Regions from separate parts of the Pseudoalteromonas sp. S4741 genome, predicted to be linked through region 2. Evidence: predicted binding sites of a transcription regulator. Region 2 holds the regulator's gene; the other holds the start of a gene.
What was found. Region 2 encodes NrdR, which represses ribonucleotide reductase genes. Its sites were predicted from a motif close to AAACACNANATNTNGTGTTT; they were not measured.

Region 1 (6,404 bases), on a different contig from region 2:
AGCCAATATAAACGACCCGCTGTAGAGAAACAAAGAATAGTATCGTGCGTATTGGCAACCAATAAACGTTCAATGAAATCTTCATCTTTCATCTTAGTTGCTGACTTGCCTTTACCACCACGACGCTGGGCTTCGTAATCACTTAACGCTTGGTACTTAACGTACCCTTCGTGTGAAAGCGTAACAACTACGTTTTCTTCGTTGATTAAATCTTCAAGGCTTATATCGTGTGCAGCGGCATTAATTTCAGTGCGGCGATCATCACCATATTGCTCTTTAATTTCAACTAACTCGTCACGAATAACTTCCATTAAACGTTCCGGACTTGCCAAAATTAATAATAGTTCGGCAATTAGGTCGAGTAACGATTGATATTCGGTAAGAATTTTTTCGTGCTCAAGACCAGTAAGTTTGTGTAAACGTAAGTCTAATATTGCTTGGGCTTGCTGCTCAGAAATATAATACTGACCATCACGAATACCCAGTTCGCTTGCTAACCAATCTGGGCGGGCAACATTGTCTTCACCTGCTTTATCAAGCATGGCTTTAACATTACCTAATTCCCAAGGACGCGCTGTTAGTGCAACTTTTGCTTCAGCGGGCGTAGGCGACTTACGAATAAGTTCGATAATTGGGTCAATGTTTGCCAGTGCAATCGCTAAACCTTCTAGCGTATGTGCACGGTCGCGAGCTTTGCGTAAATCAAATACCGTACGACGGGTAACAACTTCACGGCGGTGAATAATAAACTCTTCAAGCATTTCTTTTAAGTTGAAACACTTGGGCTGGTTATTAATTAACGCAACCATATTCATACCAAACACAGTTTGTAACTGAGTTTGCGAATAAAGGTTGTTTAGAATAACTTCACCTACGTCACCACGTTTGATCTCAATAACGATACGCATACCGTCTTTATCTGATTCATCACGTAATGCGCTGATCCCTTCAATTTTTTTATCTTTAACTAGCTCTGCGATTTTTTCAATCAAACGAGCTTTGTTAACTTGGTAAGGGATTTCATGAACAATAATTGTTTCACGGCCGGTTTTCTCATCGGTTTCAATCTCAGCACGCGCACGCATGTACACTTTACCGCGACCGGTTTGATAAGCTTGTTCAATGCCTTTTTTACCGTTGATAATTGCCGCAGTTGGGAAATCAGGCCCAGGAATATAATCCATTAACTCGGTAATGGTTAACTCAGGGTTTTGAATAAGCGCTAAACAGCCATTCACTACTTCTGTTAAGTTATGTGGCGGAATATTTGTCGCCATACCAACAGCAATACCTGACGAACCATTAACTAACAGGTTAGGTATTTTAGTCGGTAATACATCAGGAATTTGCTCTGTGCCATCGTAGTTAGGCACAAAATCAACCGTTTCTTTTTCAAGATCGGCTAATAATTCGTGCGACATTTTTGCCATACGTACTTCTGTATAACGCATTGCCGCTGCTGAATCACCATCAACCGAACCAAAGTTACCCTGACCATCAACTAACATATAACGAAGAGAGAATGGCTGAGCCATACGTACGATGGTGTCATAAACTGCACTGTCGCCGTGTGGGTGGTATTTACCGATTACGTCACCGACCACACGGGCCGATTTTTTGTAAGGCTTGTTCCAGTCATTACTAAGCTCGTTCATTGCAAACAAGACGCGGCGGTGAACAGGTTTTAAACCGTCACGTACGTCTGGTAATGCACGTCCTACAATTACACTCATGGCGTAATCTAAGTAGGAGTTTTTTAACTCGTCTTCAATATTGACTGGCAGAATTTCATTGGCGAGATCAGTCATTTGATATCACATTCCTTCAGTATCAGCTCTTAACAACCCAGTATTAGGTATTAAGAGTGTTTGTTATTATTTCTAAGCAGCCATGCTATCACAATTAATTTTAATTTACAGGCGCAAAACTTTGCGATTTATCAATTTAGGCCTATATAATGGCCTCAGATTGACGAGGAAGTATTTTATGACCGAACATCAAAATGTAGATAACGCAGAAATAGCAAAGTTTGAAGCCATCGCAGAGCGTTGGTGGGATTTAGAAGGCGAATTTAAACCCTTACACGAAATTAATCCATTGCGATTAGATTTTATCGCAGACAAAACCAAAGGATTATTTGATAAAGAAACCCTCGATGTTGGGTGTGGTGGCGGTATTTTAAGTCACAGCATGGCACGAATGGGCGCAAACGTAACAGGTATCGATATGGGGCAGGAGCCTTTAACTGTCGCCAAGTTACACAGCTTAGAAACAAGTGTCCCCGTTGAATATATAAAAGTACCTGCAGAACAATTTGCTGATGAGCACCCTGAGCGCTTTGATGTGATCACTTGCATGGAAATGTTAGAGCACGTCCCCGACCCCGCTTCTATTATTCATGCGGTCGCTAAATTAGCAAAACCTGGGGCCGATGTTTTTTTCTCTACTCTTAATAAAACCCCAAAAGCTTACTTATACGCTATTGTCGGTGCTGAAAAACTGTTAAAAATGGTCCCTGAAGGTACCCATGACCATAAAAAGTTTATTAAACCTGCACAATTAATTGCATGGGCAGAGCAAGCTGGCTTAAAAGTACGTGCCAGTGCTGGTTTAAGTTATAACCCGCTTTCTAAGCAATACACAATGAATGATGATGTAAGCGTAAATTATATGCTGCATTTTGAGAAGTTAGTGTAATGGCAAGCTCGCAAACACCTGCTAGCCCAATTGAATATCAAGCACTGCTGTTTGACTTAGATGGCACTTTACTTGATACCGCTGATGATTTAGGCGCTGCACTTAATAGTGTGCTGCATAATCATAAACAACACCAAGTAGGCAGTGATATATATCGCCCCGCAGCTTCAAATGGCGCAGCAGCCTTACTTGCTGCTGGTTTTAAAGAAGGCTGGGCGCAACAACCGCAAGAGCAACTTTTAGCAGAGCTAGTTGCACACTACGCTGCCAATATTGCCACCCATACCCAATGTTTTGTTGGTATAGAGCAACTACTCATTGCACTTGATAATAAAGGAATACCTTGGGGCATTATGACAAATAAGCCTGGTTTTTTAACCGATCCTTTAGTCAGGGCCATTCCTGCGTTAAAGAGTGCGCAAATTGTGATAAGCGGTGATACCTTAGCAGAATCTAAGCCTTCACCCCTTCCTTTATTACATTGTGCTGAGCAAATGAGTGTTGATCCTTCGCGTTGCCTATATATAGGTGATGCACAGCGGGACATACAAGCAGGAAAAGCTGCGAATATGCACACCGCTACCGCACTGTGGGGATATGTACCGAGTGTAGACGAAGCACTGGCTTGGAATGCAGATTTTAATTGGCATAGCCCTATAGATGCTTTTAACCACATATAGTGCCATGTTAATTAATAAACACTACATATTGTGATTGTGTTAGTTTTTACGCAAAGCTTGATGATAAAAAAAGCAGACAAAATTTATTTTTAAAAAGCGTAAATTTAATCTTTCCTTAGTTGATTTTTACAAATTTCAACTTAACCGAATGATCAAAGGTTAATGCCTACTAACACAATTACGTTATCCCAACGTTATCCACAATGAGAGCGGTTTCTGTCCCTTGCAAAAGATCACAGACCACACTATCTTGTGATCTCTAATTTGAACAACACCAGATATTGTGGCTAAATGTTATTCAATTAAATTTACCTAAGCGGTATAAATAACAATAAAAGAATAGGCACTAGGCATTTTAAGTGCACTCATTGGTCAAAAATATTTAATTCCCAAGGAATACAGGCAAAACTATGAACCAACAGTTATCTGTAAGCAAACGTGACGGCCGTAAAGAGCCGCTTGATCTAGACAAGATCCATCGCGTTATTGAATGGGCCGCCGAAGGTTTAAATAACGTTTCGGTTTCACAAGTTGAACTTAAATCGCATATTCAATTTTATGACGGTATTCGTACTAAAGACATCCACGAAACGATTATCAAAGCCGCTGCGGATCAGATTTCTAAAGAATCGCCTGATTATCAGTATCTTGCTGCTCGTTTAGCTGTATTCCATTTACGTAAAAAAGCCTATGGCCAGTTTGAGCCACCGCGTCTTTTTGACCATGTTACTAACATGGTTGAACAAAAACGCTACGATGCACATTTACTCGTTGATTACACAGAGCAAGAATTAGATGAGCTAGATGCGTACTTAGATCATTCTCGCGATCTTAACTTTAGCTACGCAGCAGTAAAACAGCTTGAAGGTAAATACCTAGTTCAAAACCGTGTAACGGGTGAAATTTACGAAAGCGCGCAGTTTTTATATATCTTAGTGGCTGCAAGCTTATTCGCTGATTACCCTCGTGAGACACGTATTGATTACATCAAACGTTTTTATGATGCGGTTTCATTATTTAAAATTTCTTTACCTACGCCAATTATGTCGGGTGTACGTACGCCAACGCGTCAGTTTAGCTCATGTGTACTTATTGAATGTGGCGATAGCTTAGACTCAATTAATGCTACATCATCAGCAATTGTTAAATACGTTTCTCAACGTGCTGGTATTGGTATTAATGCAGGTCGTATTCGTGCACTAGGTAGCCCTATTCGTAACGGTGAAGCGTATCACACTGGCTGTATTCCGTTTTATAAGCACTTTCAAACAGCGGTTAAAAGCTGTTCGCAAGGCGGTGTACGTGGTGGCGCAGCAACCCTTTTCTACCCGCTTTGGCATTTAGAAGTTGAAAACTTATTAGTGCTTAAAAACAACCGTGGTGTTGATGATAACCGCGTACGTCACTTAGATTACGGCGTACAGTTTAATAAACTCATGTACTCACGTTTAATTAAAGACGATTACATTACGTTATTCAGCCCCTCTGACGTGCCTGGCCTTTACGATGCATTTTTTGAAGACCAAGACGAGTTTGACGCGCTATATGTAAAATATGAGCAAGACGAGTCAATTCGTAAAAAACGAATTAAAGCGATTGAGCTGTTCTCTATGTTTGCTCAAGAACGTGCTAGCACGGGTCGTATTTACTTACAAAACGTTGACCACTGTAATACACACAGTCCGTTTATCTCAAAAGTGGCTCCGATCCGTCAATCTAACTTATGTTTAGAAATTGCGTTACCAACTAAGCCTCTTAACAACGTGAATGATGAAGAAGGTGAAATTGCACTTTGTACATTATCTGCGTTTAACTTAGGTGCCATTGAGTCTTTAGATGAACTAGAAGAGTTAGCTGAGCTTGCAGTACGCGCACTTGATAACCTACTTGATTTTCAAGACTACCCAGTACCTGCAGCCAAAAATGCCACTATGGGACGTCGTACGCTTGGCATAGGCGTTATTAACTACGCATACTACCTAGCTAAAAACGGTAAGCGTTATTCAGATGGCAGCGCAAATGCGCTTACGCACAAAACATTTGAAGCGATTCAGTACTACCTAATGAAAGCCTCTAATGAGCTGGCAAAAGAGCGTGGAGCGTGTCCTAAATTTAACGAAACAACGTACTCACAAGGTATTATGCCAACGGATACGTACAAGCGTGATTTAGATAAAATTTGTGATGAGCCACTGCACCTTGATTGGGATACGTTACGTGCCAGCATTAAAGAGCACGGTATGCGTAACTCAACACTGAGCGCATTAATGCCATCAGAAACATCATCGCAAATATCTAATGCAACCAATGGCATTGAGCCACCACGTGGCCATATTAGTGTTAAAGCAAGTAAAGACGGTATTTTAAAGCAAGTTGTTCCTGAGTACGAACGCCTTAAAGATAGCTATGAGTTACTGTGGGATATCCCATCTAACGATGGTTACTTACAATTAGTAGGCATAATGCAGAAATTTATCGACCAAACGATTTCAGCGAATACTAATTATGATCCAAATAAATACGAAGGCGGTAGAGTACCGATGAAAGTCTTATTAAAAGACTTACTTGGTGCCTACAAGCTAGGTGTTAAAACACTGTACTACCATAACACCCGTGATGGCGCATCAGATGCACAAGAAGACGCTCCAGAAGTGGAAGATGATGATTGTGCAGGCGGCGCGTGTAAAATTTAATAGTTAAACTTAAAGCGGGCGCCTTGCCCGCTTTGTCCTGACAGTTTTAGTGATAGTTTTTTGAGTGATAAACATGTCTTATACTACTTTTAGCAGAAATCATAATAACCAAATGCAAGAGCCAATGTTTTTTGGTCAAACCGTTAACGTGTCACGTTACGATCAACAAAAATACCCTATTTTTGAAAAGCTGATTGAAAAACAATTGTCTTTCTTTTGGCGTCCTGAAGAAGTTGACGTAAGTAAAGACCGTTTAGACTTTCAAGCGCTTCCTGATCACGAAAAGCATATCTTTTTAAGTAACTTAAAATACCAAACGTTGCTTGATAGTGTT
Region 2 (6,404 bases):
GAACCGTGCCTTTTGCACAAATAGTAATACTGAGTGGGCCTTGAGTCGTATCGCCACCAATAATTTGTACATTAAAGTACTCAGCAATTTCATGCATGCCGTCAGTCAGCTCTGCAATCCATTGTGGATCGATACTTGGCAACGTGAGTGCAACCGATACCCATGTAGGCTCTGCACCCATGGCAGCTAAATCACTTAAATTTACTGCCAGAGCTCGATGCCCTAATGCGCGAGGAGAGATATCATGAAAAAAATGCACCCCAGCAACTAAGGTATCTGTTGTTATAGCAAGCTGACAGTTTGCTGGTACTGTGACAAGCGCACAGTCATCTCCAATCCCTAAATTAACATCGCGACGAGTGATACCGCGACCTTTAAAGTAGTGATTAATTAATTCAAATTCCTTCATACACAAAAAAGCCGACCTATGCCGGCTCTCCTTTTTAACGGTTATTTATAACAACTCACTGAAATTAATATGCAGCTTAAGTTGTTATGACTTGCGTAACTGTTTTACAGCTTTATCAAGTACACCGTTTACAAATTTATGGCTATCTTCAGCGCCAAACATTTTCGCTAATTCAATACTTTCATTGATAGCCACTTTGTAAGGAACATCTTCACGAAATTTAAGCTCGTAGCTGCTTAAACGTAAGATTGCACGTTCAACTTCGTCTAATTCATCAAATGGACGAGTTAAATGAGGCGATACAGCTTCGTCTAGTTGCTTATGATTTACGGCAACTCCACGTGCTAAATCTTTAAAATATTCAACATCAATTTTAGTCACATCGTTTTCGATCAACATTTGTTGTTCGATATCGGCAATCGCATTGCCGCTTAATTGCCATGAATACACGGCTTGAAGTGCTAAGATACGTGCTTTACGTCTTGCTGCTGGTTTCACAAAAATTCCTTAAACTTAAATTTTATCTAACACATTAACCATTTCAAGCGCACCTAAAGCAGCTTCGCCGCCTTTGTTACCCATTTTGGTACCTGCGCGCTCAATTGCTTGCTCAATGCTTTCAGTGGTTAATACGCCAAATGCAACCGGGATATCATACTCAAGCGATACTTGTGCAAGCCCTTTATTTGACTCGCCAGCGACGAGATCAAAGTGAGGCGTGCCCCCTCTGATCACTACACCTAAGGCGATAATTGCATCATATTCTTTTTTTGCTGCAACGCGTTTCGCTGCCAAAGGTAATTCAACCGCACCGGGTACGTAAATCACGGTAATATCGTCTTCTGATACTCCACCAGTACGTTTTAGCTCATCAACAGCACCTGCAAGCAAGCTACTACCAATAAAGTCATTAAAACGAGAAATGACAATGGCAAACTTTTTGCCTGGAGCGTATTTATTACCTTCAATAATTTTCATTTGATAACCCTAAAAATAAGTTTAAGCGATTTCGGTTGCGCAAAAATTGATGCGCATTATACCACATAAATAAAATAATAACCTAGCGCGTAATTATTGTGGCTCTACGTAGTCAACCACTTCTAAATGGAACCCTGATAATGCATGGTATTTTTTAGGTAAACTCATCAAACGCATTTTTTGAATACCTAAATCAGCCAGAATTTGCGAACCCACACCTACGGTGCGCGAAGTACCTTGAAATTTACGTGGCGTCACATTTTCACCCGCATCAGCTGCGGCAAACGCTTTTACTGTGGCTTCTAACTCTTCAGTGCTTTCTTGCTTACCTAAAATAACTAAGGCGCCATTATGCTCAGCAATATAAGCCATTGCTTGCGATAAACCCCAACTACGGTCAGCATTGCGATCAGAGAGTAAAATATCGTTAAAAGTACTTTGTAAATGCACACGTACTAAGGTCGGTTCTTGTTGTTTTATTTCACCTTTAAGCAATGCATAGTGTAACTGCCCATCAATGGTGTCTTTGTAAGTCACTAAGTCAAACTCACCATGTTCAGTTGGCAATTTACATTTTGCAACTTGCTCAATTGTGGTTTCGTTTAGGTTGCGGTACTCGATTAAATCAGCAATGGTGCCAATTTTAATATCATGTTGCTTAGCAAATACTTCTAAATCAGGACGACGCGCCATCGTGCCATCTTCATTTAGGATTTCTACAATCACTGATGATGGCTCAAGCCCTGCTAAACGCGCTAAGTCACACCCCGCTTCTGTATGCCCTGCACGTGTTAACACGCCGCCTGGTTGCGCCATAATAGGAAAAATATGACCTGGTTGTACAATATCGCTTGGCACAGCGCCTTTCGCAATGGCAGCTTGAACAGTGCGAGCACGATCCGCTGCAGAAATACCTGTGGTGACCCCTTTTGATGCTTCAATTGACATGGTGAAATTAGTTGAGAATGCGGCACCATTATTTTTTACCATTAATGGTAAATCAAGCTGCGAGCAACGCTCTTGAGTCATCGTTAAACAAATTAGTCCACGGCCATGAGTCGCCATAAAGTTAATCGCTTCTGCACTAATGTGTTCAGCAGCAATAATTAAATCGCCTTCATTTTCTCTGTCTTCATCATCCATTAAAATAACCATTTTACCGGCTTTAATGTCATCAATTATTTCTTGTGCGCTGTTTAAATTCATAAGTTGCTCGTATAAGTTGTCAATGTCGTTATTTTATAAAGCCCGCTTTAGCGAGTAAGCTCATCGAAATATCTGAACCCGAAGGTTGGTCAGCCCCTCTAACTAGGCGCTCTAAATAACGTGCTATTTGGTCGACCTCTAAATTAACCTGGGTGCCAACTTTAAAGTCAGCTATGGTCGTTTGCTCGCTGGTGTGGGGCACAATCGTCAGTTTAAATTTATTACCTTCAACCGCATTAACCGTCAGGCTAATACCATCAATACAAACCGACCCTTTGTAAGGAATGTATTTCATTAAATTTTCATCGGTGGCTAACCAATATTCTGTTGCTCGCGCATTGGCATTAATCGCTGTGATAGTAGCAATACCATCTACATGGCCAGATACTAAATGACCACCGAGGCGCGAAACAGGTTGCATCGCCTTTTCTAGATTAACGGTTTGCCCTAATGCGTAATGTGCAAATCCCGTTAAGCTAATCGTTTCATTTGATAAGTCAGCACTAAAGCCATCAATATGCTTACCAACAACCGTCAGGCAGACACCATTAGTTGCAATACTGTCACCTAACTTAACATCACTCATATCAAGGTTTTTACTTTGGATACGAATAGCTAAATCACCTTGTTTTTTTTGTAATAACGCAATTTTACCTGTCGCTTCAACTATTCCAGTAAACATAGTGCTACTCTTTATATAAAATGATTAATGAGCTTTTTTTAGTGCTGTGATACGTAAATCATCACCAATTGACACACACTCATTAAAAGTTAAATTAATGGTATTTTGCATACTCATTAACTCTGGGAAATTCAGTAAACTTTTAGCATCGCAGCCCATTAATTTAGGGGCAATGTAAAAAACAAACTCATCAATTAAATCAAGTTCTGTCATTTTGCCAGCCAGTGTTGCTCCGGCCTCTAGCCACACATTATTAAACTGCAATTGGGCTAGCGTGTTTAACACGGCCAGTAAATCTACTTTATTATTATTTTCAGGTACTTCAATCTGTTTAACAAAATGAGGCCACTGATGCGATTTATCAACCTTGGTGGTAAATATTATCACCTCACTTTGAATTGAAAATAAGGCAAGATCAGGGGTAAGCCTATTTTGTGAGTCAATAACAACGCGAACCGGTTGGCGCAGTGGTAAATCAGTTGGTAAAGAATACGGTAACTCTTCTGGGCGCACATTTAATTTTGCATCATCCATTAATACCGTATCGGCACCGGTTAAAATTGCACAGCTTTGTGCTCGGTATAGTTGCACATCTTGGCGCGCTGCGGGGCCAGTGATCCATTTACTTTGCCCGTTTTTAAGCGCCGTTTTACCATCTATACTTGCGGCCATTTTGCAAGTCACAAAGGGTAATCCCTGCTCCATGCGCTTAAAAAACCCAAGGTTTAATGCGCGAGCTTGCGCTTCAAGTAACCCGTAAGCGACTTCTATACCAGCATCCGCTAAAATTTTCAGACCTTTGCCTGCAACTTGCGGGTTGCTGTCAACCATAGCAGCGATCACTTTTTTAACACCTGCTGCTTTTAGCCCTTCAGCACATGGCGGTGTTCGACCATAATGACTGCAAGGCTCAAGTGTTACATAAGCGGTTGCGCCTTTTGCATTTTCACCAGCCATAGCCAGTGCGTTTACCTCTGCGTGACCTTGACCCGCTAACTGATGAAACCCTTCACCTATTACTTTATTATTTTTTACGAGTACGCAGCCAACATTAGGATTAGGAGTGGTGGTAAAGCGCCCTTTTTTTGCCAGTTCAATAGCGCGAGCCATGTAGCGTTTATCATCCTCTGAAAACGAACTTTGCATGCTCATTACTATTCTCCTAAGCGGGCTATTTCTTCACCAAATTCGCGTATATCTTCAAACGAGCGATATACAGAGGCAAATCTTACATAGGCCACTTTATCTAACTTTTTAAGCGCTTCCATAATGCACTCACCCACCAAATGGCTAGACACTTCGCGTTCGCCAGTGGCACGTAACTGCGACTTAATAATATTAACCACTTCGTCAACTTGCTCAGTGCTTACGGGACGTTTTTCGAGGGCGCGAGTTAAGCCATTTAGTAACTTATCTTCATTAAACGGTTCGCGGCTGCCATCTTGCTTGATGACCCGTGGCATCACTAATTCAGCCCCTTCAAAGGTGGTAAATCGTTCGTGGCATTCATTACATTCACGACGTCTACGTACTTGGTGTCCTCCACCTACAAGGCGAGAATCAATAACTTTAGTATCTTTGGCGGTGCAAAAAGGGCAATGCATAACTGTGTGTTTCCGTTTTAAAAACAAAAAATGGCCGCTATCATAGCGGCCATTATCATATCAAAAATGTGTGCAGTTGTGATCTAAATTACTATTTTACTCTTGGATTAAGCGTAAACAGGTAATTTTGCACAAATTGCTTTCACTTTTTCTTTTACTTGCGCTTGTACTGACTCATCTTCGATGTTGTCTAGTACATCACAGATCCAGCCCGCTAACTCTTTTGATTCAGCTTCTTTAAAGCCACGACGAGTGATTGCTGGTGAACCAATACGCAGACCAGAGGTAACAAATGGTGAACGTGGATCGTTCGGTACTGAGTTTTTGTTAACCGTGATATTCGCATTACCTAGGGCAGCATCTGCATCTTTACCTGTGATATCTTTGTCGATTAAGTCAAGTAAGAATAAGTGGTTATCAGTTTTACCCGATACTACTTTGTAGCCGCGCTCTTGTAATACCGCAACCATTGCTTGTGCATTTTTAACAACTTGTGTTTGGTATGTTTTAAACTCAGGTTGAAGTGCTTCTTTAAATGCAACCGCTTTAGCAGCAATAACATGACATAAAGGACCACCTTGGCCACCTGGGAAAACAGCGCTGTTTAGCTTTTTGTAAATTTCTTCATCGCCACACGCAGAGATGATTAAACCACCGCGAGGACCCGCTAATGTTTTGTGTGTTGTGGTTGTTACAACGTGAGCAAATGGCACTGGGCTTGGGTAAACACCCGCAGCAATTAAACCTGCAACGTGCGCCATATCAACAAATAAGTAAGCACCTACTTTGTCTGCAATTTCACGGAACTTAGCCCAATCAACAATACCTGAGTATGCAGAAAAACCAGCAATGATCATTTTTGGTTTGTGCTCAAGTGCTAACGCTTCAACTTGTGCGTAATCAATTTCGCCAGTTTCTTCGTTAAGGCCATACTGAATTGCGTTGTATGTTTTACCAGAGAAGTTTACGTGTGAGCCATGTGTTAAGTGACCACCGTGCGCTAGGCTCATGCCTAATACAGTATCAAGTGGGCTTAAAAGAGCTTGGAAAACAGCAGCATTCGCTTGTGAACCGGCATGAGGTTGTACGTTTGCGTAATCTGTACCAAATAATTCATTTGCGCGGTCAATAGCAAGTTGCTCAACTACGTCTACGTGCTCACAGCCACCGTAGTAACGTTTGCCCGGGTAACCTTCAGCGTATTTGTTAGTCAGCTGAGAACCCTGCGCTTCAAGTACGCGTGGGCTACAGTAGTTTTCAGATGCAATTAACTCAATATGTTCTTCCTGACGTGATGTTTCTTTGCTCATCGCGTCAAATAACTCTGGATCAAAGTCCGAAATATTCATGCTACGTTCTAACATTGGGGTCTCCTGGGCAACGTGTATGGGTATTTTTTAGAGGCTTTATTGTACGCTTAAAACGACGTTTTGCCTACGCTCTTAAGTTGAGGATATTTAAACAGGGATTGAAACTATTTCACAGCATTTTGATGATGATATTTTTTTATAAACTAATAACAATT

Region 1: the regulator NrdR is predicted to act here: its motif matches at 3,647-3,666, upstream of nrdA (class 1a ribonucleoside-diphosphate reductase subunit alpha).

Annotation. Positions count from the first base shown of each region.
Region 1 is NZ_PNCN01000089.1:26,187-32,590, forward strand. Features, by position in the region: gene gyrA (DNA topoisomerase (ATP-hydrolyzing) subunit A) at 1-1,808, opposite strand, end outside; gene ubiG (bifunctional 2-polyprenyl-6-hydroxyphenol methylase/3-demethylubiquinol 3-O-methyltransferase UbiG) at 1,987-2,697, shown strand; gene CWC30_RS12900 (HAD family hydrolase) at 2,697-3,377, shown strand; gene nrdA (class 1a ribonucleoside-diphosphate reductase subunit alpha) at 3,788-6,070, shown strand; gene nrdB (class Ia ribonucleoside-diphosphate reductase subunit beta) at 6,144-6,404, shown strand, end outside.
Region 2 is NZ_PNCN01000004.1:41,297-47,700, reverse strand. Features, by position in the region: gene thiL (thiamine-phosphate kinase) at 1-409, opposite strand, end outside; gene nusB (transcription antitermination factor NusB) at 494-907, opposite strand; gene ribH (6,7-dimethyl-8-ribityllumazine synthase) at 923-1,387, opposite strand; gene ribBA (bifunctional 3,4-dihydroxy-2-butanone-4-phosphate synthase/GTP cyclohydrolase II) at 1,481-2,593, opposite strand; gene CWC30_RS00615 (riboflavin synthase) at 2,622-3,275, opposite strand; gene ribD (bifunctional diaminohydroxyphosphoribosylaminopyrimidine deaminase/5-amino-6-(5-phosphoribosylamino)uracil reductase RibD) at 3,300-4,427, opposite strand; gene nrdR (transcriptional regulator NrdR) at 4,430-4,879, opposite strand; gene glyA (serine hydroxymethyltransferase) at 4,987-6,243, opposite strand.